DNA from 4 places in the Enterobacter dykesii genome. Region 1 is predicted to be linked to each of the others. Evidence: predicted binding sites of a transcription regulator. Region 1 holds the regulator's gene; each other region holds the start of a gene.
The links. Region 1 encodes CRP, which controls carbon source genes, mostly activating them, when cyclic AMP is high. Its sites were predicted from a motif close to ATGTGANNNNNNTCACAT; they were not measured.

Region 2: the regulator CRP is predicted to act here: its motif matches at 3,846-3,863, upstream of F0320_RS17995 (2-hydroxycarboxylate transporter family protein).
Region 3: the regulator CRP is predicted to act here: its motif matches at 4,526-4,543, upstream of F0320_RS10680 (sugar transporter).
Region 4: the regulator CRP is predicted to act here: its motif matches at 1,125-1,142, upstream of focA (formate transporter FocA).

The regions. Positions count from the first base shown of each region.
Region 1 is NZ_CP126604.1:4,141,110-4,148,453, reverse strand. It holds gene argD (bifunctional acetylornithine/succinyldiaminopimelate transaminase) at 1-1,146, shown strand, start outside; gene F0320_RS19880 (YccS/YhfK family putative transporter) at 1,143-3,230, opposite strand; gene crp (cAMP-activated global transcriptional regulator CRP) at 3,288-3,920, opposite strand; gene F0320_RS19870 (OsmC family protein) at 4,232-4,636, shown strand; gene F0320_RS19865 (phosphoribulokinase) at 4,703-5,572, opposite strand; gene F0320_RS19860 (YheU family protein) at 5,603-5,821, opposite strand; gene F0320_RS19855 (hydrolase) at 5,818-6,840, opposite strand; gene F0320_RS19850 (ABC transporter ATP-binding protein) at 6,949-7,344, opposite strand, start outside.
Region 2 is NZ_CP126604.1:3,784,370-3,791,713, forward strand. It holds gene citE (citrate (pro-3S)-lyase subunit beta) at 1-139, opposite strand, end outside; gene citD (citrate lyase acyl carrier protein) at 136-429, opposite strand; gene citC ([citrate (pro-3S)-lyase] ligase) at 446-1,468, opposite strand; gene F0320_RS17990 (fumarylacetoacetate hydrolase family protein) at 1,479-2,342, opposite strand; gene F0320_RS17995 (2-hydroxycarboxylate transporter family protein) at 2,360-3,721, opposite strand; gene F0320_RS18000 (ATP-binding protein) at 4,067-5,692, shown strand; gene F0320_RS18005 (response regulator) at 5,682-6,374, shown strand; gene F0320_RS18010 (ornithine decarboxylase) at 6,429-7,344, opposite strand, start outside.
Region 3 is NZ_CP126604.1:2,216,472-2,223,815, reverse strand. It holds gene sad (succinate-semialdehyde dehydrogenase) at 1-1,336, opposite strand, end outside; gene ptrR (putrescine utilization regulator PtrR) at 1,435-2,313, shown strand; gene F0320_RS10695 (GNAT family N-acetyltransferase) at 2,267-2,749, opposite strand; gene F0320_RS10690 (PhzF family phenazine biosynthesis protein) at 2,834-3,625, opposite strand; gene F0320_RS10685 (PhzF family phenazine biosynthesis protein) at 3,653-4,441, opposite strand; gene F0320_RS10680 (sugar transporter) at 4,619-5,815, shown strand; gene F0320_RS10675 (MarC family NAAT transporter) at 5,858-6,523, opposite strand; gene marR (multiple antibiotic resistance transcriptional regulator MarR) at 6,779-7,213, shown strand; gene marA (MDR efflux pump AcrAB transcriptional activator MarA) at 7,234-7,344, shown strand, end outside.
Region 4 is NZ_CP126604.1:1,481,065-1,488,408, forward strand. It holds gene pflB (formate C-acetyltransferase) at 1-157, opposite strand, end outside; gene focA (formate transporter FocA) at 209-1,066, opposite strand; gene ycaO (30S ribosomal protein S12 methylthiotransferase accessory factor YcaO) at 1,473-3,233, opposite strand; gene F0320_RS06970 (DUF421 domain-containing protein) at 3,361-4,053, shown strand; gene serC (3-phosphoserine/phosphohydroxythreonine transaminase) at 4,216-5,304, shown strand; gene aroA (3-phosphoshikimate 1-carboxyvinyltransferase) at 5,374-6,657, shown strand; gene cmk ((d)CMP kinase) at 6,843-7,344, shown strand, end outside.

The DNA.
Region 1 (7,344 bases):
TTTATCCCGGTTAAGGGGAAAGGCAGCCGCGTCTGGGATCAGCAGGGTAAAGAGTATGTGGATTTCGCGGGCGGTATTGCGGTCACGGCGCTGGGTCATTGCCATCCCGCGCTGGTTGAGGCGCTGAAAACCCAGGGCGAAACCCTGTGGCATACCAGCAACGTGTTCACCAACGAACCGGCGCTGCGCCTGGGCCGCAAGATCATCGATGCGACCTTTGCCGAGCGTGTGCTGTTTATGAACTCCGGCACCGAAGCCAACGAAACTGCGTTTAAGCTGGCGCGCTACTACGCGACAACGCGCCACAGCCCGTACAAAACCAAAATCATCGCCTTCCACAATGCCTTCCACGGACGCTCCTTCTTTACCGTCTCCGTTGGCGGCCAGCCGAAGTATTCCGACGGGTTTGGCCCGAAACCGGCCGACATCGTCCACGTGCCGTTTAACGATCTGCACGCGGTGAAAGCGGTGATGGACGACCACACCTGCGCGGTGGTGGTCGAGCCGATTCAGGGGGAAGGCGGCGTGACCGCGGCAACCCTGGAATTCCTGAAAGGGCTGCGCGCGCTGTGCGACGAACATCAGGCGCTGCTGGTCTTTGATGAAGTGCAGTGCGGGATGGGGCGTACCGGCGATCTGTTCGCGTATATGCACTACGGCGTAACGCCGGATATTCTGACCAGCGCCAAAGCGCTTGGCGGTGGTTTCCCGGTGAGCGCGGTCCTGACGACGCAGGAGATCGCCTCCGCGTTCCACGTCGGTTCTCACGGTTCCACCTACGGCGGTAACCCGCTGGCGAGCGCCGTGGCGGGTGCCGCATTCGACATCATCAACACGCCAGAGGTGTTGAACAGCGTTAGCGCGAAGCGCGAGCTGTTCGTAAAACACCTGCAGAAGATTGATGAGCAGTACGACGTGTTCAGCGAGATCCGTGGGATGGGGCTGCTGATTGGCGCCGAGCTGAAGCCGCAGTACAAAGGCCGCGCGCGTGATTTCCTGCACGCCGCCGCGCACGAAGGTGTGATGGTGCTCAACGCCGGACCGGACGTGATGCGCTTTGCGCCGTCGCTGGTGGTAGAAGACAAAGACATCGAAGACGGGTTAACCCGCTTTGCCGCCGCGGTCGCGAAGATCGTTAAAGGCTAATACTCGGTTCGCTTTAACCTGCGGGTTAGCCAAATCCCGTGATGCGGACGCTGACGCCATGCCACCGACGAAATGGTGTGCATGGTGTTCAGATGCCCCAGAATGCGCTGCAAATGCTGCTCCAGGGTGCTCATTGGCCCGTGGGTCAACGTCTCCGGCGCTTCCAGAATGTTTGAGTCACCCGACTCGCCCGGCGCGTCATACTCCAGACGCTGCTGACACCTCTGCAACGCAATTTCACACGACTGCAAATAGCGCTGCGCCAGATCCGGCGTCAGCATCGTGTGCTCGCGCGCCAGCGTGGTCATGGCGTTAATGTGCTCGACGATAAACTGGCTGTGCGTCACCCAGAGCTTCATGTCTGCCAGATAGTGCGAGTTAAAGCCTGGCTCCTGCATCGCCTGGTTGAGCGAGTTAAACAGGGCGTTGTGCGCCTGGTTGACCTTCATCCGCTGATAGGCCAGCGGGGAGGGCTGCGGGTCGTCGCTCAGGATCAGGCGAATAGCCTGCTGGTCGGCTTCCAGCGCGTCGTGGGCGTTTTGCCTCAGCAGCCCGCTCTGCCACTGCGGCCACAGCCAGACCATTCCGCCAAAGGCAATCAGGCACCCGATCAGGGTATCAATCAGCCTGGCGACAATAAACTGTTCGCCGTTCAGCGTAAGCAACTGCAGGGTGTATACCGCCGTCACCGTAAAGCCCACCATCGCCCAGCCGTAGTTTTTGCGGATAATCAGGTAGCTCACCAGCGTAATCGCCAGCATCCCTGCCAGGGTATAGCCTTCCGGCACGTGGAAGTGCAGCGTCACGCCCGCGATGATCAGCCCGGCCATCGTTCCGCCGGCCCGATGCAGAATACGCACCCGCGTGGCGCCGTAGCCGTTCTGGGTGACAAACAGCACGGTCATTAAGATCCAGTACGGTTTCGGCAGGTGCAGCGCCATGCCCATCAGGCTGGCGGTACTGAGCATCACGCTGATCCTTGCGGCGTTGCGCAGGGCGGACGATTTAAGAGAAAGATAGCTTTTGAGCGCGGGCAATAGCGGCAGCCGTTTCTGCTTATCCGCCATCAGGTCGCGGGGATAAAGCGGGCGCTGCGTGCGCAACACGCGGGCAATGCGGCTGAAGTGCCAGGCGGCAAACTGGCCGACTGGGTTATCGGGATGCTGGCGGGCGATTTTCTCCAGCGCGCCCAGCTGCTTGTCCATGTTAAAGCGCGTCGGGTAGCGGTGGTAGAGAATATCGTCGGCCAGCACGCGCAGACGTGCGGACACAGTTTGTGCGTTCCAGCGGATCACCGCTTCGGCGTGGCTGCGCTCGACCAGCTTTTGCACCTCCTGCGGGTGGTGAAGGCTTACGGAGATGTGCTCCTGTAGATCCAGCCCGACCTGGAAGGTGCGCAGCAGCCGCTTGTACTCGTGGTTCTTGTTGGCGGCGAGCATATGCAGCTGCTGATAGCACTGGCTTATGAGATCCACTACCTTCTGCTGGCGCGTCAGCAGCGGCGGTAAGGATTTTTCCGGATCGGTATGCTGGGTGAGCAGGGTGTATTTGGCTTCGCAGTAATCCGCAAGCTGCACATAGAGCAGGCTCAGGGATTCACGCAGCGGCTGCTCCCGCCACAGCCAGAACCAAAACCAGTTAAACAGCCCGTACCATAATGTCCCCAGGGCGTAGATCAGCAGCGGCTCCCACACCGGCATGTTCCCGGCGAGGCTCAGCGTGAAAATGGCCGCAATCAGCGAAGCGGGAAGCAGGCGGGCATGCAGCGAACTGATTTCCGCCGTGACGCCAAGGGTCATCGCCAGCACGGTCAGGATCAGCGGCAGCGGGATATCCCGGGCAAGCAGAAGCTGCACGGCGAGGCTACACCCGGCAAACAGGCAGCCGCCGATAATCAGGCGTTTGAAAAAGCGCTTATGCGGCGTGTCAAGACCGGCAATATTGCAGCAGGCGGGCACGAGGGAGAACAGCAGACCTTGCTGAAGATGTCCGAGGATCAGGCCTATGGCCACAGGAAGACACAACACCAGCGTTTGTCGCAGTGCGTAGTTAACTTCCGGGTGATAGATCAGCCTGCGCCACATGGGGAGTAGAGACAAAAACGGCGTGACACCTTGCGATGGCACGCCGTTTAAGCGGAATTAACGCGTTCCGTAGACCACGATGGTTTTACCGTGGGCGGAGATCAGGTTTTGATCTTCCAGCATTTTCAGGATACGGCCCACTGTTTCACGGGAGCAACCGACGATCTGACCAATTTCCTGACGGGTAATTTTTATTTGCATGCCGTCCGGGTGGGTCATGGCGTCTGGCTGTTTCGCCAGGTTCAGCAGGGTTTGCGCGATACGGCCGGTAACGTCCAGGAAGGCGAGGTTACCCACTTTCTCTGACGTCACCTGCAGACGGCGCGCCATCTGGGAAGAAAGACGCATCAGGATGTCAGGGTTAACCTGAATCAGCTGACGGAACTTCTTGTAAGAAATTTCAGCCACTTCACATGCTGTCTTTGCACGAACCCAGGCGCTACGTTCCTGGCCCTCTTCAAACAGGCCCAGTTCACCGATGAAATCGCCCTGGTTCAGATAAGAAAGGATCATCTCTTTCCCTTCTTCATCTTTGATCAGCACTGCCACCGAGCCTTTAACGATGTAATACAACGTTTCCGCTTTTTCACCCTGGTGAATCAGCGTGCTCTTCGATGGGTACTTATGAATGTGGCAATGAGACAAGAACCATTCGAGAGTCGGGTCTGTTTGCGGTTTGCCAAGCACCATGCGCTGTTATCCTCTGTTATAAGCTGTCACCAGAGTCATCAGATGCATCCGGACTCTGGGGTTGCAATCGAATTCTTACCCATACCCTGGGAAGTCGGCTACCGTAACGTTTCGCAGCCAGTAAAGTTTGATGTCCTCTGCATACATGTGTAACGTCAATGTATTACTGTAGCATCCTGAGTGTTTTAGCATAGCTTTCGCCGCGTGTCTCCTGGTGTCTCGCTTCAGCATGATGCAGGTCGCCTTCCATTGCGAGAAATGTAACGCACGCGTAATCTGTCACCAAAAATGCAACGTTGGAGTTAATGAATATGCAAGCGCGCGTGAAATGGGTTGAAGGTTTAACGTTCCTGGGCGAGTCCGCGTCAGGACACCAGATTTTGATGGACGGTAACTCCGGCGATAAAGCGCCAAGCCCAATGGAAATGGTGCTGATGGCGGCAGGCGGATGCAGCGCGATTGACGTAGTGTCGATTCTGCAAAAAGGTCGTCATGACGTGACGGATTGTGAGGTTAAACTCACGTCAGAACGTCGCGAAGAGGCGCCACGCCTGTTCACCCATATTAACCTGCACTTTGTGGTCACCGGTAAAGAGCTGAAAGACGCGGCGGTCTCGCGTGCGGTGGACCTGTCTGCGGAGAAGTACTGCTCTGTGGCGTTAATGCTGGAGAAAGCGGTAAAAATCACGCATTCGTATGAAGTGATCGAGGCGTGATTGATGGGGCATCGTGCGTGTTGATGCCCTCACCCTAACCCTCTCCTACAGGGAGAGGGAACATGCTCACGCGATCTGTTTCCCTTCCATCAGTCGCTCCACCAGCGGCGTCATGATGAGCTCCATCGCCAGCCCCATTTTTCCGCCCGGCACGACTAACGTATTCATGTGCGAAATAAACGAGCCCTGCAGCATTGCCAGCAGCCACGGGTAATCAATGCCTGCGAGATTGCGGAAATGGATCACCACAAAGCTCTCATCCAGCGACGGGATGCTTTTAGCGGCAAACGGGTTTGAGGTGTCCACCGTCGGCACGCGCTGGAAGTTGATATGGGTGCGGGAAAACTGCGGCGTCAGGAAGTTAATGTAATCCTCCATGGAGCGCACCACGGAGTCCATCACTGCCTCTCGCGAATGGCCGCGCTCGCTCATGTCGCGGGTCAGCTTCTGGATCCACTCCAGGTTAACGATAGGGACCACGCCGACCAGCAGATCCACATGGCGCGCCACGTCGTGTTGAGGGGTGACCACGCCGCCGTGCAATCCCTCGTAAAACAGGACGTCGGTGGGTTCCGGCAGCGACTGCCACGGGGTAAAGGTTCCCGGTACCTGATTCCAGGGTACGGCTTCATCATAGGTGTGCAGATACTTGCGGGACTGCCCTTTGCCGCTCTTACCGTACTCTATAAAGGTTTGTTCCAGCAGGCCGAAGTCATTGGCTTCCGGGCCGAAGTAGCTGATGTGTTTACCCGAATCGCGCGCCTTACGAATGGCCATGTCCATCTCCGGACGCGTGTAGCGGTGAAAGCTGTCGCCTTCGACCTCCGCCGCGCGGAGATTCAGCTGGGCGAAAATCTTGCGAAATGCGAGGCTGGTGGTGGTGGTTCCCGCACCACTCGACCCCGTAACGGCAATAACCGGATGTCTGGCAGACATAGCAACTCCCTGACTGAAAAGGGTGGAAGATCAGCCGTGAAACGCGTTGCGGGGCATGATATTGACCGTCTCATGCAGTTCTGACCACACCAGCACCACGTCGCCGCTTTTCAGCTGGCGCTTAACATCGTTGACCTTTTGCTCAAGCGAGCGTTCCTGTTCACCATAATCGGTGCCTTCGCGTAATACAAAGCTTTCAATCAGATTATCGAGCGTAATGGGCGCCAGATCCTGCCAGGGAATAATCATTTTGCACCGTCCAGATAAGGGGTTAGCCAGTCAGGAATACGCGTCTCAAGCCACATTTTCGGGCGGCGCAGCGTGCCGCCGATAAACCCGACGTGGCCGCCATGCTCGGTCAACTGATAGTGAACGTTGTCGGGCAGGAATTCCTGAGCGGGGATCGAGTGATGATCCATAAACGGGTCATCTTTGGCATGAATAATCAGCGTTGGCTGCGTAATCTTGCTGAGCAGCGGCATGGCGCTGCACTGACGATAATAGTCAATCGCATCGGCGAAGCCGTGGATTTTCGCGGTGATCAGGTCGTCGAACTCGCGGATACGACGCACCTTTTTCAACTGGCGCAGGCTGACCGGCAGGGTATCCGGGTAGGCCTTCAGCTTACGCGCCGCGTTGGCCTTCAGAAGGTTGAGCAGGTAGCGCTGGTAGACGCGGGAAAAGCCTTTATCCATGTGGTAGCTGCACTGCTCAAGCATAAACGGCGCGGAGACAATGACGGCGGCATCCAGCGGGACGCTTTCACCCTCTTTAGCCAGCAGGCAGGCCAGCATATTTCCGCCCAGCGAGTAGCCTACGGCGGCCGTTGGCACGGTGCCATAATTTTCCCGCAGCCAGTGTAAAAACCACGTCCCGTCTTCGGTTTCACCCGAGTGATAAATGCGTTTCTGGCGATTCGGTTCACCGCTGCAGCCGCGAAAATGCATCACCACGCCGAGCCAGCCGCGCGCTTTTGCCGCCTCAATTAGCCCATGGGCATACGGGCTGTGCAGGCTGCCTTCCAGACCGTGGAAAACCACCAGACGCGGCTTATGGCGAGCCTGTTCAGGCGCTTCGCTCCAGGCGAGATCCAGAAAATCACCGTCTGGCAGGTCAAGCCGTTGCCAGTGCGGGGTGAACTGAACCTTGCGGCGGATCAGTCGCGGCAGCATGGTCTGCAAATGGGGATTGGCCACGCCGCGCATAGGCACGAACTCAGTGCTGCCTTCGGCCGCAATGTCGAAGTCTGATGGAATGATTTGGGTCATAAGCGCGATGCTGATTCTTGTCGGAAATTTACGATACTTTCCGAATTGTACCCCGTTTAAGCTGGATTTCCGAACCCGGTACGGATTCTGTTCTTCAAACTAAACAGGTCAGTCAGCCTGCAGCATCGCTTCCAGCTGTTCCTGCGCGTCCAGCCACGCCATCTCGCACTCTTCGAGCCTGGATTTGGTCTTCGCCTGGGTTTGCAGGCAGTCCGTCAGCTCAGCCTTGCGGCTCTGGTCATACAGGCCGCTGTCGCCGAGCTTCTCTTCAACGATAGCCAGCGTGGCGTTGAGTTTTTCCATCTCTTTTTCGAGACGGGTAATCTCTTTACGCAGCGGCTGCGTCTGGGTGCGCAGCTCCGCTTCACGACGCTTCTGGTCTTTACGCGCCTGCGCGCTGTTGGCGTTATCTTTCGCGGACTCTTCCGGCTGGTTTTCCTGCTTCTGCACGTCCGTCAGCCACTGCTGGTAGTCTTCCAGATCGCCGTCGAACGGTTCGACTTT
Region 2 (7,344 bases), 360 kb from region 1:
GCGCGGTATCCTTCTCGCGCAGGGCAACGGCGTCCTCAAGATCAAACATGATGGAGTCAGGACGGTAGATAAATGCGGTGGAAAGCATGGCGGCGTTAGCGCCCGGCAGGAACAGCATACTGCGGCGGAGTTTGCTCATTTCAGCGCCCCCCAGTTGATGGCCTGTTCATCGGCGGCACGCATCAGCGCGCTTTGCAGGCGGGCGCGGATCACACAGTCCAGCGCCCCTTTGTCTTCAATAATGATTAATCCCTGGTGCACGTTCATGGCGCGCAACGTGTCGTTGACCACCTGGCGAATCTGCTCGCCAAACTGCTTAATCACTTCACTGTGGATGACTATCTCCAGCTCGCCGTGAGCGGGAGCGATTTTCACCATCAGGTCGCTGGACTCCTGCGTTCCGGCCAGCGCCTCCCTTACAATTTTCATGATAAATTCCTGGTAGTTAAGCGACTTCCGCACTCGCACGGTAATGCGTTTCGAGATGCGCGAAGGTGGAGTCCGGGACAATCTCCCGGATCCGGGAAAACTGCTGTGTCTTCAGTAAGCGGCGCACTTCCGACGCTGATATGGCGTTACCGGTGGCCTTGATGCGCGGCATTTCCACCACCTCAATATGCGAGGCCAGCAGGTCGTGCAGCGTCTGGTTGTACTGACGGGTGATATCGCAGAACGGCTCCGAGCCGATGAAGCGGTGCGTGATGCCGAGCGCCGGGGCGATAAAGTCCCGGAAGATCATCACGTCGATCTCGCTCCACGCCTGCTGCACTTTGCCGGTCTCCTTCAGGAAGTAGGCCGGGAAGGTGGCGCGGGAGATGATGTACTGAGAGCCCTCATGCACCACGACGTTCGGCTGATGCGCCACGCCCGCGCGCACCATCTCGAGGCGCGCGCTGAACGGGAAGAACGAGGCGTCTTCACGCACCACGAACAGGTGCAGGGCATCGCATCGCTGCGCCGCCTGCTCAACCAGATGGCGGTGGCCGAGGGTGAACGGATTGGCGTTCATCACTATCGCGCCAATGTTCTCCCCGCACTTGCGCTTCGCGCGCAGGGAACGGCAGTAGCGTTCGATCCCCTGCGGGGTGTTCTCCATCAGCACCGCGTTGTTCCCGCTCTGGGCAATCGGCCAGAAGCCGCTGCGGGCAAAGCGCTCCCGGTTGCACGGACGGGTGCAGAGGAAGAGATGAAAATGGCCGCACTCCAGCGCCGCATTTTCCACCTCTGCCAGCAGCCGCGCGCTGAGGTTCTCGCCGCGAAGCTGCTCGTTGACCGCCACGCATTTGATGACGTTGGCAGCAAGCCCTGCGCAACCCACCAGCTGCGAGCCGGACCAGGCTTCGACAAACAGCGTGATGTCGTTGTCCAGGCCAAGGCCGCTGTCTGCCAGCAGGTAGCGGATCTGGCTTAAGCGTTCCGGGTGTTTCGCCACGACGGTGTGGCGAAAATCGATGGGTTGACTGTTCATGCCGCCTTACTCAGTGTGCTGCCGCAAGCCCGACGGCTGGCGCTTCCACGATCACGTTGCTGAGATGACCGATATGCTCGATCTCCACTTCAATGCGATCCCCCTCTTTCATAAACAGCGGCGGATTGCGCTTTTTACCCACGCCGCCAGGGGAGCCGGTGATGATCACATCACCCGGGCTGAGGCGGGTGAAGGTGCTGATGTACTCGATCAGCTCCGCAACCTTGTGGATCATGCTGCTGGTGTTGTCTTCCTGCACCATGCGGCCGTTCAGCCAGGTGCGGATCGCAAGCTGGTGCGGATCCGGGATCTCATCAGCCGTCGCCATCCACGGCCCAAACGCGCCGGTTTTGCGCCAGTTTTTACCGGCGGTAAACCAGGTGTGCTGCCAGTCGCGGGCGGAGCCGTCCATGTAGCAGCTGTAGCCCGCCACGTGGCGCAGGGCGTCATCGCGGCTGATGTTCTCCCCGCCTTTGCCGATGATCACCGCCAGCTCGCCTTCATAGTCGAATTCGCTGGAGTGGCGCGGCTTCAGCACCGGCTCGTTGTGGCCGGTTTGTGAATCCGGAAAACGGACAAACAGCGTCGGCGCCGGGTTATGCTGGTCAAACTCCTTGCGCTTGTCGGCATAGTTCATGCCCACGCAGAGGATCTTTTCCGGCTGCTCGATCACCGGTAAGAAGGTGATGGCGCTCATCGGCACGTCCACGGCATCGTTCAGGTAGCGGGTGGCCTGCGCCAGCCCGTTGCCCTGCAGCAGCGCCTTAAGGTCGCTGTAGCGGTCGCCGAGACGGCGGCCTAAATCAATCACGCCGTCGGCCTGGACGATGCCGTAGCTGCGTTTTCCCTGGTATAAAAAGCTTGCGAGTTTCATTGTTCTTTCCTGAAAACTTAAACGAGGAAGTTGCCCAGAATCAGCAGTGAGACAGAGACGTTAATCGCTCCGCCGATACGGGTAGCAATCTGGGCGAACGGCATCAGGCTCATGCGGTTGCCTGCGGTCAGGATCGCCACGTCGCCGGTACCGCCCTGGCCGCTCTGGCAGCAGGAGACGATGGCGACATCAATCGGGTGCATACCAATCTTTTTGCCGACGAAGAAGCCAGTTGCCACCAGTGCGGAAACGGTGCTGACAATCACCAGCAGGTTGCTGACGGTGAACGCCGCCACCAGTTCATGCCACGGGGTGATGGCCACGCCGACGGCGAAGAGGATTGGGTAGGTCACTGAGGTCTGGAAGAATTTGTACACCACCTGAGAGCCTTCCAGCAGGCGCGGAGAGGCGCCGTTGCAGAGCTTAACCAGGACCGCCATAAACAGCATGCCAACTGGTGCAGGCAGGCCAATCAGCTTGTGGCCGAGCATGCCCAGCATGTAGAGCAGCACCGCCAGCAGCGCGCCGGAGGCGATAGTGGTGACGTCCGCTTTGCCGGAAAACGCAGGCTGAGAGACCGTCGCATCGGCATTCACGCGGTTAGGCATCAGCTGGCCTTCACCGGTCAGGTGCGGGAAGCGTTTACCGAGCTGGTTCAGGCAGCCGGAGATGATGATTGCCGTCAGACCGCCGAGCATCACCATCGGCAGCACGCGGCCGAGCGCTACGCCCTGGTCCATGTGCAGCAGGGTGGCATAGCCGATGGAAAGCGGGATCGCCCCTTCCCCGACGCCGCCCGCCATAATTGGCAGAATGATAAAGAAGAAAATCTGGAACGGCTCAAGACCCAGCGCCAGGCCGACGCCCATCCCTACCAGCATGCCGACGATTTCGCCGCACAGCATCGGGAAGAAGATGCGCAGGAAGCCCTGAATCAGCACCGTGCGGTTCATGCTCATGATGCTGCCGACGATAATGCAGCAGATGTAGAGGTAGAGAATGTTGGTGGATTTGTAGAACTTGGTGGTGGACTCGACCACCACGTCCGGCAGCAGGCCATAATAGACCAGCGCGGAAGGGATAAAGGTGGCGCAAATCGCCGCCGCGCCGAGCTTGCCGACAATCGGCAGGCGTTTGCCAAACTCGCCGCAGGCAAAGCCGAAGAAGGCCAGCGTTGCCACCATCACCACGATATCGCTCGGCAGTTTTCCGCCCAGACAATCAATCGCAATCAGCGCGCCCGCCAGAACGAACAGCGGCAGAGGAATAATCCCAATTTTCCAGGTATCCATAATATGCCACCAGCGCTCTTTGAGCGAAGGTCGCTGAATTTCAATCGGGTCGTGGGTAACAGAGAAAGAATCGTCAGTTGTGCTCATAATAAGCCCCTTGGTTATTTTGTGCGTTCAGCTTAGAGTCACAAAGGCTTACTTTATGTGAGGAATGGCATATTAAAAGCGAAGTTTTAATGGCAGCTATGGTTTTAATGGTTTCTTTTATTTAATGTGATTTATACCTTATTTATTGCCGTGGTTTTTATGGTTTCTTTTCCGAATTGAACAAACAAATAACATTTGTTCGTGCAGCCCGAAGCACGTTAGCCTTCAGGATAACTCTTTTACAGCGCCCGCTGTGCAAGGGATCACAAGTTTTCGGCAAAGCGGGCGTCAGCGCAAAAAAAGATGATATATTGGCGATCTTTGCTGCTACCTCGCGTGATAGTTATGAAACTCTCCTTCCAGATTAAGCTGTTTATTTCGCTGGTTGCCTTTTTCTCAGTGCTTTTCGCGCTGCTGGGCGGATATTATTATGCCGACGTCGGGAAACAGCTTTATCAGGAAATGAGTACGCGAGCCAAAATACAGGCTGAAGAGATTGCGCTTATTCCGACATTGCGTCATGAAGTTGAACAAAAGAATATCAACGCCATTCATGATTTTATGCAGAAAATTTCTGCGCACAGTGACGCCAGCTTTATTGTGATTGGCGATAATAAGGGCCAGCATCTTTTTCACTCCGTCTTTGCCGACAGAGTGGGCACAACCCTGGTTGGCGGAGACAATGAAGCCGTATTGCAGGGTAAAAGCATTACCACAATCCGCAAAGGCGGGTTGGGCATTTCGCTGCGCAGTAAAGCCCCCATCTTCAACGCTGCCGGACAGGTGGTCGGCATTGTTTCGGTCGGCTATCTCACCAGCTACCTGGACACCATTACCGTCAGTAAAGTGGTCAATATCCTGATTGCCGCCGTGCTGCTGCTTATCGCTCTCTTTATCTTCTCCTGGTTCTTTACCCGCAGCATCAAGAAGCAGATCTTCTCCCTTGAGCCGCGCGAGATCGGCCTGCTGGTGCGCCAGCAGAAGGCGATGATGGAGTCTATTTATGAAGGGGTGATTGCCATTGACGATCGGCGGCGGATTGAAGTGATCAACCAGGCGGCGCGCAAGCTGCTGGGCCTGAGCCAGCCCGCCCGTGAACTGCGCGGACAACTGATAAGCCAGGTAATCGATCCGGTCCCGTTCTTCGACATGCAGACGATGCTGGCGAAAGATACCCATGACGAGATTTGCCGTTTTAACGATCTCACGGTGATTGCCAGCCGGGTGCACATCATGCTTGAGGGTTCGCTACAGGGCTGGGTGATCACCTTCCGCGATCGCAACGAGATCGACTCGCTGAGCGCCCAGCTCAGCCAGGTAAAACGCTATGTCGATAACCTGCGCATCATGCGCCACGAGCAGTTAAACAGGATGACCACCCTCTCCGGCCTGCTGCACATGGGCCGCTATGAGGAAGCCATTGGCTACATTCAGGCGCAGTCTGAACACGCCCAGGAGCTGCTGGACTTTATCTCTTCGCGCTTCAGCTCCCCGACCCTGTGCGGCCTGCTGCTGGGGAAAGCTGCCCGCGCGCGGGAGAAAGGCGTCGAACTGTATTTCGACCCGGCCTGTCGGCTGGACAGACCGTTCCAGCCCCTTGGGGAGCAGGAGCTGATTTCAATTATTGGCAACCTGCTGGATAACGCCATCGAAGCGACACAGCGGTCGCCGCTTCCCCATGCGCCGGTAGAAGTGCTGATTAAACTTAGCGATCAGGAGCTGATTATTGAAGTCGCCGACCAGGGCGTTGGCATCAAGCCCGAGATCCGTGAGCGGATCTTTGAACGCGGCATCACCACCAAAACACGCGGCGATCATGGGATTGGTCTGTATCTGATCGAAAGCTACATCACACAGGCTGGCGGCGCGATAGAAGTTGCCGATAATACCCCGCGCGGCGCCATTTTCTCCTTGTTTATCCCGGCCACGGGAACCGCCCGGCAACTGGAAGACACCGACTATGCAACATGAACTTATCGACGTACTGATTGTTGAAGATGAGAACGAGCTGGCGCAACTGCACGCGGAGCTGATAGGCAAACATCCACGTCTGAGGCTGGTGGGCATTGCCTCGTCCCTGGCTGCGGCCCAGGCAGAGCTTGCAAACAAACAGCCGCAGCTGATGCTGCTGGACAACTACCTGCCGGACGGCAAAGGGATCTCGCTTATCAATAACCCGATGCTGGCCCGCGCCAACTGCTCGGTGATTTTTATTACTGCCGCCAGCGATATGGACACCTGCAGCCAGGCGATTCGCAACGGCGCGTTCGACTACATCCTCAAACCCGTCTCCTGGAAGCGGCTCAGCCAGTCGCTGGAGCGGTTTGTGCAGTTTGCCGAACAGCAGAGGGTCTGGAAGATTGTCGACCAGCAGAACGTGGATTCGCTGTATCAGCTCCAGGCGAAAAACTACCGCCTGGACAACGGCAGCAAAGGCATTGAGGAAAATACGCTGGCGCGAGTGCAGACGCTGTTCAACGACAAGGCAACGCACTGCTTTACCGTGGATGAGGTGGTGAGCGAGACGGGATTAAGCAAAACCACCACCCGGCGCTATCTGGAACACTGCGTGGAGGCGGGTTTTCTGACGGTGGAGATGCTGTACGGCAAGATTGGGCATCCGAGGAGGATGTACAAGCGTAGCGCGGTTTGATGAAACGTTCCCTCTCCTTGTGGGAGAGGGTTAGGGTGAGGGCAACAGCCCGCACTATCTTAAAACATACCCATACAGCCGCTTAATCCCGTCGGCATCCTTCTCGCTGTAAACTCCCTGCAGCTCCGGCGAGAAGCCCGGCAGCAGGTTGACGCCCTCCTCCAGCGCGAGGAAGTAACGCTGTACCGCCCCGCCCCAGACCTCACCCGGCACCACGCACAGCACGCCCGGCGGATAGGGCAGCGCCCCTTCGGCAGCAATGCGCCCTGCGGCATCCCGTATGCGAACCAGCTCCACGTCACCGCGAATATAGGCCCGGTTTGCATCCTGCGGGTTCATCACCACCTCCGGCAGGCTCTCCTTGCGGAACATCGCCTTCTGCAGATCCTTCACGTCAAAGCTGACGTAGAGATCGTGCATCTCCTGGCACAGCTGGCGGAGAGTGTAATCCCGGTAGCGCACCGGGTATTTCTGGAAGATCGTCGGCAGCACGTCCGCCAGCGGCGTGTCGTCTTCAATATGCTGTTCGAACTGGCCCAGCATCGCCACCAGCTGCGCCAGCTTCTCGCTGCTTTCGGCAGGCGTCAGCAGGAACAGGATCGAATTGAGGTCGCATTTCTCCGGTACGATGCCGTTTTCGCGCAGGTAGTGCGCCAGAATCGTCGCCGGGATCCCGAAATCGGTGTACTCCCCGGTTTCGGCATCAATGCCCGGCGTGGTCAGCAGGAGCTTGCACGGGTCGACAAAGTACTGCTCGCGGGCATAGCCCTCAAAGCCGTGCCATTTGGCCCCCGGCTCAAAGCTGAAGAAGCGCAGCTCGCTGGCAATGGCGTGCGTCGGATGATCCTGCCACGGCCGCCCCGCCACCACCGGCGGGATAAACGGTTTGATCATATGGCAATTCGCAACGATCGCCTTGCGCGCTTCGATCCCCAGCTCGACGCATTCCGCCCACAGCCTGCGTCCGCTT
Region 3 (7,344 bases), 1.9 Mb from region 1:
AGCGGGAAAGCTCGCGTCCAAAGCCGCTTTTCTTTACGCCGCCGAAGGCTACGCGCGCGTCGCTGGCGCTAAAGCCGTTGATAAACACGCCGCCGCATTCCAGTTCGCGGGAGAATTTATCCGCAAGCGCTGCGTCAGCGGTAAAGACGGTAGCGGACAGGCCAAAGTCGCTGTCGTTGGCAAGCGTCAGGGCGTGCTCCGCGTCTGTTGCTACCGTAACGGCCGCGACCGGACCAAACAGTTCCTGGCGGAACGCCGTCATCGACGGGGTAACGTTGGTCAGCACGGTTGGCGCGTAGTAATTGCCCTCTCCGCTGATTTTCTCTCCGCCCAGCAGCAGCGTTGCCCCTTCGGCCAGGGTGGCCTGCACCTGCTGATGCAGTTCATCGCGCAGGTCATAACGCGCCATCGGGCCCAGGTAGTTCTCTTCTGCTTCCGGCGCGCCCATCTTTAACGCGGCGACGGCGTCGACGAAGCGGCGGGTAAAGGTATCCGCAATACCCTCTTCCACAATGAAGCGTTTGGCTGCCGCGCACACCTGCCCGGTATTCTGGTAGCGCCCCGCCACCGCCGCCTTCACGGCAAGATCCAGGTCGGCATCGTTTAGGACGATGAACGGGTCGGAGCCACCCAGCTCAAGCACGCATTTTTTCAGCGCGGCTCCTGCCTGCGCGCCAATGGCCGCACCGGCACGCACGCTGCCGGTGACGGTCACCGCCGCAATACGGCGATCGTTAATCGCCTGGCTTACGCCGTCATTAGTGGCGTTCACCCAGCCGAATACGCCTTCAGGGAAACCGGCATCCGCAAAGATCTGCGCAATCAGCTCCGCAGAGCCGAGCACGTTTGGCGCATGCTTAAGCAGACAGCTGTTACCTGCCAGCAGAATCGGTACCGCGCCGCGCAGCACCTGCCAGAGCGGAAAGTTCCAGGGCATCACCGCGAGAATCGGCCCCAGCGGACGGTATTCAATGACCGCGTTGTGGTTTTCCACAAGCGTAGGCTCCGCACGCAGCATCGCCGGACCGTGCTCGGCATACCAGTCGCACAGACCGGCGGATTTTGCCACTTCCGCCCGCGCCTGCAGGATGGGTTTCCCCATTTCACGGGAGATGGTCTGCGCCATCTCTTCTGCGCGGTTTCGCAGCGCTGCCCCGAGATCCCGCAGCTTCTGCGCCCGGTGGGCCACGCTTTCACGTCGCCACTGGCGATACCCCGCGTCAGACTGAGCAATCGCGCGTTCAACCTCTTCCGGCGTCGCCCAGGCAACGGCGCCGAGAGTTTCCCCCGTTGCCGGGTTAACGGACAGGGCATGTGTAGCAGATGAATATTTCATGATGTTCTCCACGCATTTCGGTTGATTCATTGTGGCTCACTCTGCTATTTCTTAAAAATGAATAATACTAACCACCTTATTCACGAAACGAGAATGCTATGGACTTAACCCAGCTTGAAATGTTTAACGCCGTCGCGCTGACGGGCAGCATCACCCAGGCGGCGCAGAAGGTGCATCGCGTGCCGTCCAACCTGACGACCCGCATCCGCCAGCTGGAAGCCGATCTTGGCGTTGAGCTGTTTATTCGTGAGAATCAGCGTTTGCGCTTATCTCCAGCCGGGCATAACTTCCTGCGCTACAGCAGGCAGATCCTCGCCCTGGTGGATGAAGCGCGCATGGTCGTCGCGGGTGATGAGCCGCAGGGGTTATTTGCCCTCGGCGCGCTGGAAAGCACCGCCGCGGTGCGCATTCCCGAAACGCTGGCGCAGTTTAACCAGCGCTATCCGCGCATTCAGTTTGCCCTTTCTACCGGGCCTTCCGGGACGATGATTGATGGCGTACTGGAGGGAACCTTAAGCGCCGCCTTTGTCGACGGGCCGCTGTCGCACCCGGAGCTGGAGGGCATGCCGGTCTACCGGGAAGAGATGATGCTGGTCACGCCTGCCGGGCACGCGGAGGTCGCCCGCGCTACGCAGGTTAGCGGTAGCGACGTTTACGCATTTCGCGCGAACTGCTCGTACCGTCGACATCTGGAAAGCTGGTTTCATGCGGACAGAGCGACCCCCGGCCGCATTCATGAGATGGAGTCCTACCACGGCATGCTCGCCTGCGTCATTGCGGGCGCGGGCATCGCGCTGATGCCGCGCTCGATGCTGGAGAGTATGCCGGGACATCATCAGGTTGAAGCCTGGCCGCTGGCGGAAAACTGGCGCTGGCTTACAACCTGGCTGGTGTGGCGGCGCGGGGCGATGACCCGCCAGCTGGAAGCGTTTATAGCGCTGCTAAACGAACGTCTTCAACCAGCGCCTTCTCCATAAACAGGCTGAGCGGATCGTCAGCGTACGGGGCAAACGCCGGCCGCAAATCATATCCGCACTGCTCGTACAGGCGAACCGCGGCGCGCTGTTTGATGCCCGTCTCCAGCCTTACCGTGTGGCAATGACGGCTCAGGGCCTCATCTTCCAGGGCGGCCAGCAGCGTTTCACCCAGATGCTGCCCGCGATGGGCCGGATCGATATAGACCCGCTTCATCTCCCCCGTTCCGTCGCCGTTGAGCACGATGGCCCCGCAGCCTACGGCGTGCAGCTGCTGGTCACGAATGACCATCAGGATCAGCGAGGCTTCCGGCAGCGCGGACAGGTCGAGAAGATGATTGCTTTCGGCGGGATAGAGTTCGCTCTGGTAGCGGTCAAGCGCCGCGATCAGCGTGAGAATGTCCGGATGACGTGCAGATTCAGAGGTAATGGAATACATGGCAGGCTCCTTGCTGTTTTTATATCAACATAGCTCAGGCCTGCCGGGGTGGTTCATAGTATTAACTTATAGCGCGTCACTCACCTAGCGCAGGAAGATTCGCCCTTTCAGGTACAGCGTAGCCTGGCCGCCAATCAGCACTCGGTCGCCCTTCAGCTCGCAGCGCAAATCCCCGCCACGGTATGACACCTGGCGGGCAATGAGTGACGTTTTGCCCAGCTTTTCGCTCCAGTAAGGGATCAGCATGCTGTGGGCGGATCCGGTGACCGGATCTTCCGGCACCCCTTCGCCCGGGCAGAAGAAGCGGCTGACGAAGTCATATTCTTCTCCCGGCGCCGTCACGCAGACCATTTTATCCAGCGGAAGCATGGCCCCAATATCCGGCGTTAACGCTTCAACCTGCTGCTGACTCTCCAGCACCACCATGTAATCGCGTCCGACGCGCACCTCTTTTGCCTCCGTGATGCCCAGCGCGCTAAACAGCAGCGCAGGTGGGTTCTCGACAACCTCCGTTGACCACGCCGGGAAGTTCAGCGTCAGCCAGTCGCCGCTGCGCTTGACGGTCAGCTCGCCCACGAAGCGGGTGGTGAAGGTGATTTCGGTATGCGGATAATCAAGGTATTCGAAAATGACGTGCGATGCGGCAAGCGTGGCGTGACCGCACAGGTTAATTTCATCCAGCGTGGTGAACCAGCGCAGCTCAAACCCGCCGTCGGTGCGCACGAAAAAGGCGGTCTCAGACTGGTTATGCTGCTGCGCCATTTTGAGCAGCGTTTCGTCCGGCAGCCACTCTTCCAGAGGACATACCGCTGCGGCGTTGCCGCCAAAGGTTTTATCGCTGAAGGCATCCACCAGATAAAAATCAATTTCCTGCATTGTCTCTTCCTCTCTTGTTATGGGTTTTTAGCGCAGAAAAACTGTGCCTTTCAGATAAAGCGCGGCCTGCCCGCTCATCAGCACGCGCGAACCTTTCAGCTCACAGCGTACATCGCCGCCGCGCGCGGAAACCTGACGGGCAAACATTGTGTTTTTGCCCAGCTTTTCGCTCCAGTACGGGATCAGCATGGTATGTGCGGAGCCGGTGACCGGGTCTTCCGGGACGGAAACGCCCGGTGAGAAAAAGCGGCTGACAAAATCATATTCCCCCTCTCCGCGCGCCGTAACGCTCACCTTATGCTCGCCTGGCGTCATCGCCGAGAAGCGCGGCTCAAGCGCTTCAACCTGCTGGCGATTGTCCAGAACGATCAGCCAGGCGCGCCCTTTACGGGCTTCAACGTAGCGGCTGATACCCAGCGCCGAGAGCATCTCCGGCGGGGGGGTCTCTTCATGGGTTGGACATGCCGGGAAGTCCAGCGTCATCCACTCCCCCTCCCGGCTGACCGTCAGGCGGCCAGAGGCGGTATCAAAGTGGATCCGCGAATCCGGGTAATCCAGCTCGGTAAACAGCACGTGCGCGGCCGCCAGCGTAGCGTGGCCGCAGAGATTGACTTCGGTAAGCGTGGTAAACCAGCGTAGCTCAATGCCCCCTTTACTGCAGACGAAAAAAGCCGTTTCCGACTGATTATGCTGCTGCGCCATTTTCAGTAAGGTCTCATCGGGTAACCATTCCTTAAGCGGGCAAACGGCGGCCGGATTTCCGCCAAACGAGGTATCGCTGAACGCATCTACCAGATAAAAATCAATCTCCTGCATTGTCTTACCGCCTGTTTTTATTGTGTTGTTCTTTTATATTCAATGAAAACGGCGTTCCCGGCTACCGCTTTCATAAGGTAAATATTGAGATCTGCGTCACATAATGGTTGAGTTTTCGCCGTTCAACGTTTTAAGATCGTCTCCTCTTCTTTTCAGCAACGAATCTCCGACATCCCTATGACAACGAACACAGTTTCCCGCAGGGTTGCGTGGCTACGCGTGGTCACGCTGGCCATTGCCGCGTTTATTTTTAACACCACAGAATTTGTTCCGGTTGGGCTGTTGTCTGACATCGCTGAAAGTTTCCAGATGGAAACGGCTCAGGTGGGCATTATGTTGACCATCTACGCCTGGGTAGTGGCGCTGATGTCCCTGCCGTTTATGCTTTTGACCAGCCAGATGGAGCGGCGCAGGCTGCTGATCGGTCTGTTTGTGCTGTTCATCGCCAGCCATGTCCTGTCGTTTATGGCGTGGAATTTTACGGTGCTGGTTATTAGCCGCATCGGCATTGCCTTTGCCCATGCGGTGTTCTGGTCGATCACCGCATCGCTGGCTATTCGACTCGCACCGGCGGGGAAACGCGCACAGGCGCTGAGCCTGATTGCTACCGGTACCGCGCTGGCGATGGTGCTGGGTCTGCCGATTGGCCGCATCGTGGGGCAATACTTCGGCTGGCGCACGACCTTCTTCGCCATCGGCATGGGCGCGCTGGTTACGCTGGTGTGCCTGATTAAGCTGCTGCCCGCGCTGCCGAGCGAACATTCCGGCTCGCTGAAAAGCCTGCCGCTGCTGATGCGTCGCCCGGCGCTGCTGAGTATCTACCTGCTGACTGCGATCGTGGTGACGGCCCATTACACGGCCTATAGCTACATCGAACCGTTTGTGCAGGTGGTAGCGGGCTTTAGCGCCAACTTTGCCACCGTCTTACTGTTGATCCTCGGCGGAGCGGGCATTATTGGCAGCGTGCTGTTCGGTAAGCTGGGTAACCGGCACGCCTCGACGCTGGTGAGCAGCGCTATCGGTCTGCTGCTGGCCTGCCTGCTGCTGCTGATGCCTGCCGCAGGCAGCGAAAGCCATCTGGCGATCCTCAGCCTGTTCTGGGGCGTGGCGATTATGATTATTGGTCTGGGTATGCAGGTGAAAGTTTTGGCCCTGGCACCGGATGCAACGGACGTCGCCATGTCGCTGTTCTCAGGGATTTTCAATCTGGGGATTGGCGCGGGCGCGCTGGTGGGAAATCAGGTAATACTGCACGTATCGATGTCGGCGATTGGCTATCTCGGCGCCATTCCGGCGCTGGTGGCGCTGGTCTGGTCGGTGCTCATCTTCCGTAAATGGCCGGTGGCGCTGGAGGAACAGGGTCAGCACGGGTGAGGGTTATTTGTGACGGGTGGCGCAACGCCACCCGGTAATGACTTAATGGTAGGTCTTAATAATTTCCAGCACGCCGTTAATAATAAACTGCACGCCCATACAGACCAGTAAGAAGCCCATCAGACGGGAAATCGCCTCGATACCGCCCTTGCCTACCCAGCGCATGATGGCGCCGGAGCTGCGCAGCGACGCCCACACGATAACCCCGATAATCGCAAAAATGAGCGGCGGCGCAACCGTCAGCACCCAGTCCGGGAAGGTCGCGCTGTCCCGCACCGTTGAGGCGGAGCTGATGATCATCGCGATGGTACCCGGCCCCGCCGTGCTCGGCATGGCAATCGGCACAAAGGCGATATTCGCACTCGGTTCGGTTTCCAGCTCTTCGGACTTGTGCGTGGCCTCCGGCGACTCATGCGCTTTTTGCGCCGGGAACAGCATGCGGAAACCAATAAAGGCCACAATCAGCCCCCCGGCGATACGCAGGCCGGGAATGGAGATCCCGAAGGTGTTCATCACCACCTGTCCGGCGTAGTAAGCCACCATCATGATGGCAAACACATACACGGAGGCCATCATCGACTGATGGTTGCGCTCGGCGCTGTTCATATTCCCTGCCAGCCCGAGGAACAGCGCCACCGTCGTTAACGGGTTTGCCAACGGCAGCAAGACCACCAGCCCAAGGCTGATTGCTTTTATTAAATCCAACATAGTGCGTTGTCGTCCTTATCCATATTTAACCCAGCAATTATAGGGTGAAAGTGTGACATTCAGCCATGGTCACAATGTAAGGATTATTTCCCTCCCGGAATGATAACTGACAGTTATCTATATGATTTGAAAGACCTCAAAAAAAGTTCATGAAACGTTTTAGCAATTCGTGGCATCGGCTGACTCATTCAGTTGACTTATACTTGCCTGAGCAATAATATCTGCCGTGACTAACTACTTGCCAGGGCAACCATTGTGAAAAGCACCAGTGATATCTTTAACGACGTTGTTCCGCTGGGTCGTCTTATTCATATGGTCAATCAGAAAAAAGATCGCCTGCTCAACGACTACCTGTCACCGCTGGATATCACCGCAACACAGTTCAAAGTGCTGTGTTCCATTCGCTGCGAAGTGTGTATCACGCCGGTTGAGCTGAAAAAGGTGCTCTCTGTCGATCTGGGTGCGTTAACCCGCATGCTCGATCGTCTCGTCTGCAAAGGATGGATAGAACGAAGCCCTAACCCGAATGACAAACGCGGCGTACTGGTGAAGCTGACCAGCGATGGCGCTGACATGTGCGAGCAATGTCATCAATTAGTAGGACAAACACTGCATCAGGAACTAACAAAAAACTTAACGGCAGATGAAGTGGCAACCCTTGAGCTTTTGCTGAAGAAAATCCTGCCGTAAACAGAAAAAGAGGTATGACGATGTCCAGACGCAATACTGACGCTATCACCATTCATAGCATTTTGGACTGGATCGAAGATAACCTGGAATCGCCGCTCTCCCTTGAAAAAGTGTCAGAGCGTTCAGGTTAC
Region 4 (7,344 bases), 1.9 Mb from region 1:
TGGTGGTCGCGTCAGTTGCGCCAGCCAGGAAGGATTCGTCACCTTCATACGGGGTATAGTTTTTCTGAATGAAGTCACGTACGTTTACTTCATTCTGCCAGTCACCTTTCGCAAAACCTTCCCAGGCTGTGGCTAACTTTTCATTAAGCTCGGACATGTAACACCTACCTTCTTAAGTGGATTTTTTATTTACTGCCTGAGAAAACCATCAATGATGATCGTCGCCACGCAGGTAAATGACCCAGTATGTCAACCCAACTAACAGACCCCCACCGATAATGTTCCCGATAGTGACAGGGATCAGGTTATCAGTAATGAAATTCATAATAGTCAGGTGAGAGAAACTTTCCGGGGATGAACCAACTGCGGTCCAGAACTCCGGGCTTGCAAAGTCGCGGATGACAATGCCCATTGGGATCATGAACATATTCGCGATACTGTGCTCAAAGCCGCTGGCAACAAACATCGCAACCGGCAGAACCATAATTAAGGCTTTGTCCATCAGGCTACGACCCGAGTAGCTCATCCATACAGCCAGGCAGACCATCAGGTTAGCGAGGATGCCGAGAGCAACGGCTTCGATAAATGTGTGGTGCATTTTGTGGTCGGCGGTTTGCAGGACGTTAAGGCCCCAGCCACCGTTGGCGGTCATGTACTCGCCAGAAAGCCACATCAACAAAACAAAGAGCAGACAGCCAACCAGGTTACCCACGTAGACGTTAAGCCAGTTACGCGCCAGCTGACCCCAGGTAATTCTTCCGCTGGCCTTTGCCACGACAATCAGCACCGTTGAGGTGAAGAGGTCGGCGCCGCAGATGACGCAAAGAATCAGACCCAGTGAGAAGCAAATGCCGCCAATCAGTTTGGCCATGCCGAAAGGCATTCCGGCAGTACCGGTGGTGGCGGTGATGTAGAAGACGAAAGCGATAGAGATGAACACACCAGCCGTGATCGCCAGATAGAACGTCTTCATCGGGTGTTTCGTTGCTTTATAGACACCCGCTTCTTCGGCAACTTTGGCCATCGCAGCAGGGAGTAAAAGATCAAAAGGGTTGTCAGCTTTCACACTAACTCTCTCTTTATTAAGTCGGCGACGAGATACTAACAAAGCATTATAGAAGAGAAATTGATATAGATCATATCTCGCCTGGCTTATAGGCCCGCAGTGTGTATGGTTTTACAGCAAATGCGGAGTAAGTATTTGATTATCCGTATAAAAATAAATTTTAAAAGTTATGAAAAGAGTTGAATTTTTTCGTTCAGCCACCTCTGACACAGTTAATTAATATGGAGTATTTACCATAAAAAGTAACAGTAAAGCCCAGGTAAATATTATTATATTTACCCATGTTTAACTTTATTATTACAATCAACAGTCATTGCCGAAGAAAATAAAAAACGGGGCAATGAAATTGCCCCGTAATATAGCCCAGACGATTGAATACGCCTACTGCTGGTAATGTTATCTGCGCTTATTTTGACCAGTAAGCGGCTTTAGCTTTCTGCAGCTTTTCGTAGGCCTTCAGCAGCGACTGATGCGCCGGGAAGGCTTTCAGATCGCTATCAACAGCCTGCAGGCCATAGAACGGCTCTTCGCCGCTCAGGGCTGCGCTGGCTGCTTCTACGGCCTCAGCTCCGTACATCCGCACGAAAGCATTCAGGTATTGCAGCGGCTCGCGATCGTCTTCCTGTGCCAGCAGCAGCAGGGTTTGCAGGCAGCGGTAATAATTGGTGCGCTCGGCAGAGAAGACCGACTGGTTGAATTCCATGGTCCACTCGGTCCAGGCCAGAGCCTGATCCAAATCGCCACCCGCCAGGGCCAGCATCGCTTTCAGCTCACCGATACGCAGGGTATACCAGCCGTTGTCTTTACCGGTCGCCAGGCCCAGCAGTTCGCGTACTCGGGTAAAGTCGTCGTGGCCTTCTTCGTCCAGCTGGGCGATCAGGTTCAGATAATCTTCTTTCTCCCACTCGCTGCCCGGCAGAGCCAGCAGCGTTTCGCGCAGGTGCGCGCCCATGCTGTTATTCGCCAGCCACAGATCTTCAGCCGGGTAGATGTCGGACATGCCCGGAACGATAATGCGGCACGCGTAGACGCCAAGGTGTTCGTAGTCGGCAATGTAGACTTCCTGATCTTCGGCGTTGAAGATAGCCATCAGCGTGGCGAACTCTTCTTCCGTGGTACCGGCAAAGCTCCAGTCCACGAACGGATAGTCGGCGTCCTGCTTGAACATATCCCAGGAAATTAAACCGCTGGAGTCGATGAAGTGGGTTTCAAGGTTGGTATGCTCGGCCACTTCTTCATCGTCAAACGTTGGCGGAGTGAAGACGTCGAGATCTTTCAGGCTACGGCCCTGCAGCAGCTCGGTAACGGTACGCTCCAGCGCCACGCCGAAGTCAGGGTGTGCGCCGAAGGAGGCGAAGCAGGTGCCGTTGGCCGGGTTAAACAGCACCACGCAGATAACCGGATACTTGCCGCCCAGCGAGCCGTCGTAGGCAAAGATTGGGAAACCTTCTGCTTCCAGCTTAGCGATGGACTCCACAACGCCCGGGTAGCGCGCCAGCACGTCTGCCGGAATTTCAGGCAGGCTGATGGATTCGGCGATGATGCGGTTTTTAATGTGGCGTTCAAAGACCTCGGACAGACCCTGCACGCGCGCTTCATTGCGGGTGTTACCGGCGGACATACCGTTGGATACATACAGGTTGCCGACGATGTTCATCGGAATATACACGGTCTGCTCGTCAGACTGACGGGTGAACGGCAGGGCGCAGATCCCACGGTCTTCATTGCCAGACTGCAGATCGATCAGCATGCTGGCCGTCAGTTCGTTTTCCGGATCGTAGAAAGCACGCAGGCGCGCGTCGAGAATACCTTCCGGCAGCTCGTCATCTTCGGTCAGCGGGAACCATTTTTCATTCGGATAGTGAACGAACGGGCCGTTAGCAATAGTTTCGCCCAGCCAGAAGTCAGCGAAGAAATAGTTGGTGGACAGACGCTCAAAATACTCACCCAGCGCAGAGGCCAGTGCCGCTTTTTTTGTCGCGCCTTTACCGTTGGTAAAGCACAGGGCACAGTCTTTATCGCGAATATGCACTGACCAGACATGAGGCACCGGATTGAGCCAGGAGGCTTCTTCGATGTTAAAACCCAGGTCGGTCAGTTTCTGCTGGAAGCGAGCGATGGAATCTTCCAGAGCGGCGTCTTTGCCGGGGATAAACGTTTGAGTCATGGCGTTCACTTTTATCGTACGTAAAGCGCGCAATGATACGGGTTTTGCGTGACGGGTGCTATCTTCGGCGAAAATAAAAGGCTGGGCTATGCTTAGTGGCAGTAACTGACTGTTAAGGCATAAAAAAATGAAAGCATTTGATCTCCAGCGGATGGCGTTTGATAAAGTTCCTCCTGAATTTCTGGGCGAAGTGGCGCTGCGCAGCCTGTATACCTTCGTCCTCGTCTTCCTGTTTCTTAAAATCACCGGCCGCCGCGGCGTGCGGCAGATGTCGCTCTTTGAGGTGTTGATCATCCTGACGCTGGGGTCTGCCGCGGGGGACGTCGCCTTTTATGACGACGTGCCGATGGTGCCGGTGTTTATCGTTTTTGTCTCACTGGCGCTACTTTACCGTCTTGTCATGTGGCTGATGTCGAAAAGCGAAAAGCTGGAAGATCTGCTTGAAGGCAAGCCGGTCGTTATCGTCGAGGACGGACAGCTGGCCTGGGAAAATGTACAAAGCGCCAATATGACCGAGTTTGAGTTCTTTATGGAGCTACGCCTGAACAGCGTTGAACAGCTCGGGCAGGTGCGTCTGGCGATCATGGAAACCAACGGGCAGATCAGCGTTTATTACTATTCAGACGACGAGGTAAAACCGGGACTGTGTATCCTGCCGGATATGCTGATCGAGCGTTTCAGAACGGTACCTGAATCAGGCGAGTATGCTTGCGTAAGATGTAGCCATGTCGTCGCGATGCAGCCGGGGGATCGCCAATTATGCCCCCGCTGTGCAAATCCGGAATGGACGAAGGTTAGCCGGGCCAAACGTATCACCTGACAGCCATTTTGTCGGTTTTGACTTAGCGAGGCGGCAGATTGTTTTGTGTGACGCGGGGCACATTTCACGGGTCATAAGTTTTAGACATTGCGGCGCGTGTCACTGAATGATAAAACCGATATCCACAGTTATAACTTATGGCTTTTAGCGTGGTGAGGGGAAATGGCTCAAGTCTTTAATTTCAGTTCAGGTCCGGCAATGTTACCGGCAGACGTGCTTAAACAGGCTCAACAGGAACTTTGTGACTGGAACGGTCTCGGTACGTCGGTGATGGAAATCAGCCACCGTGGTAAAGAGTTTATTCAGGTGGCGGAAGAGGCAGAAAAGGATTTTCGCGATCTGCTGAATATTCCCTCGAATTACAAAGTATTGTTCTGTCACGGCGGTGGACGCGGCCAGTTTGCAGGCGTTCCGCTGAATATTCTCGGTGATAAAACGACGGCTGACTACGTTGATGCGGGTTACTGGGCGTCAAGCGCCGTTAAGGAAGCACATAAATACTGCACGCCGAATGTTATCGACGCCAAAGTGACCGTTGACGGTCTGCGCGCCGTGAAGCCAATGAGCGAGTGGCAGCTTTCCGATAATGCAGCGTATCTGCACTACTGCCCGAACGAAACCATTGACGGGATTGCCATCGACGAGACGCCAAACTTCGGTAGCGATGTCGTGGTTGCCGCCGACTTCTCCTCCACCATTCTGTCTGCGCCAATTGATGTCAGCCGCTACGGCGTTATCTATGCGGGCGCGCAGAAAAATATCGGCCCGGCCGGTTTGACTATCGTCGTCGTGCGTGAAGACCTGCTGGGTAAAGCGCATAAATCCTGCCCGTCGATTCTTGATTACACCGTGCTGAACGATAACGATTCGATGTTCAACACCCCACCAACGTTTGCCTGGTATCTCTCCGGCCTGGTCTTCAAATGGCTGAAGCAAAACGGCGGCGTGGCGCAGATGGACAAGGTGAATCAGCAGAAAGCTGAACTGCTGTACGGCGTAATCGACAAGAGCGATTTCTACCGCAACGATGTGGCGAAAGCGAACCGTTCCCGCATGAACGTGCCGTTCCAGCTGGCGGACAGCAGCCTGGATAAAGTGTTCCTGGAAGAGTCCTTCGCGGCAGGCCTGCATGCGCTCAAAGGTCACCGTGTCGTTGGCGGCATGCGTGCCTCCATCTATAACGCGATGCCGCTGGAAGGCGTTAAAGCCCTGACGGATTTCATGATCGACTTCGAACGTCGTCACGGTTAATTTGCTGTTTTTCACCCCCGCAGCGTCCCTGCGGGGTTTTTATTATGTTGAGTTGAGAGTTTAGTTTTCATGGAATCCCTGACGTTACAACCTATCGCGCGGGTAGATGGCACCATCAATCTGCCTGGTTCAAAAAGTGTCTCGAACCGCGCTCTGCTGCTGGCAGCTCTGGCAAACGGCACCACCGTCCTTACAAACCTGCTGGACAGCGATGACGTGCGCCATATGCTCAATGCGCTGAAAGCGTTGGGCGTTCATTACACTCTCTCCGACGATCGTACCCGCTGCGAAGTGACCGGCAACGGCGGCGCGCTTCGCTCGAGCGAAGAGCTTGAGCTGTTTCTGGGCAACGCGGGTACCGCGATGCGCCCGCTGGCGGCGGCCCTGTGTCTGGGCAGCAACAACATCGTGCTGACCGGCGAGCCGCGCATGAAAGAGCGTCCGATTGGTCACCTGGTGGATGCTCTGCGTCAGGGCGGTGCGCAGGTTGAGTATATTGAGCAGGAAAACTATCCGCCACTGCGTCTGCGCGGCGGTTTTACCGGCGGTAACGTCGAGGTGGACGGCAGCGTTTCCAGCCAGTTCCTGACGGCACTGCTGATGACCGCGCCGCTGGCACCGCAGGATACGGTTATTAGCATCAAGGGCGACCTGGTTTCTAAACCGTACATTGATATCACGCTACACCTGATGAAAACCTTCGGTGTTGAGGTGGAAAACCAGTCCTATCAGCGCTTCGTGGTACGCGGGGCACAGCAGTACCAGTCTCCGGGCAACTACCTTGTTGAGGGTGATGCGTCATCCGCGTCCTACTTCCTGGCCGCGGGTGCGATTAAAGGCGGCACGGTAAAAGTGACCGGTATTGGCCGTAACAGCGTGCAGGGCGACATCCGTTTTGCGGACGTGCTGGAAAAGATGGGCGCCATTGTCACCTGGGGCGATGACTTCATCTCCTGTACCCACGGCGAGCTGAACGCCATCGATATGGACATGAACCATATCCCGGATGCGGCGATGACCATTGCCACGGCGGCGCTGTTCGCCAAAGGCACTACCACGCTTCGTAACATCTACAACTGGCGCGTAAAAGAGACGGACCGCCTGTTCGCGATGGCGACCGAGCTGCGAAAAGTCGGTGCTGAGGTGGAAGAGGGCGAAGACTACATTCGCGTGACTCCTCCGGCAAAACTGCAGTTTGCGGAAATCGGCACCTACAACGATCACCGTATGGCTATGTGCTTCTCGCTGGTGGCGCTTTCAGACACGCCTGTAACGATTCTTGACCCGAAATGTACCGCGAAAACCTTCCCGGACTACTTCGAACAGCTGGCTCGCATTAGCACGCTGGCCTGATAACGTATTGCCGCATCACCCGATGCGGCATTTCCTTACGCTTCATTACGAACACCTCCGCTCATTTCTTCTACACTCTGCTTCAATCATTCCGTAATTTGCACGCAAAGGTAACAGTTGCGCACGTTGGCGCGTATAATGCGCGGCGTTCATGTAAACGGTATGCCTTATTTAAGGAGAAAAAGATGACGGCAGTTGCCCCGGTAATCACCATTGATGGGCCGAGTGGCGCAGGGAAAGGTACTCTGTGCAAAGCGATGGCGGAAGCATTGCAATGGCATCTTTTAGATTCGGGAGCAATCTATCGCGTGCTGGCGCTGGCCGCTCTGCATCACCATGTGGATGTCGCGTCTGAAGAAGCGCTGGTCCCGCTGGCTGCGCATCTGGATGTGCGTTTCGTATCGACTGATGGCAACCTGGAAGTCATCCTTGAAGGGGAAGACGTGAGCGGCGAAATCCGTACGCAGGAAGTGGCTAATGCGGCCTCTCAGGTCGCGGCGTTCCCGCGCGTTCGCGAGGCGCTTTTACGTCGTCAGCGCGCGTTCCGTGAAGCCCCGGGGCTGATCGCTGACGGACGCGATATGGGAACGGTGGTATTCCCTGATGCGCCAGTAAAAATTTTCCTCGACGCCTCTTCGGAAGAACGTGCTCAACGCCGCATGCTTCAGTTGCAGGAAAAGGGGTTTA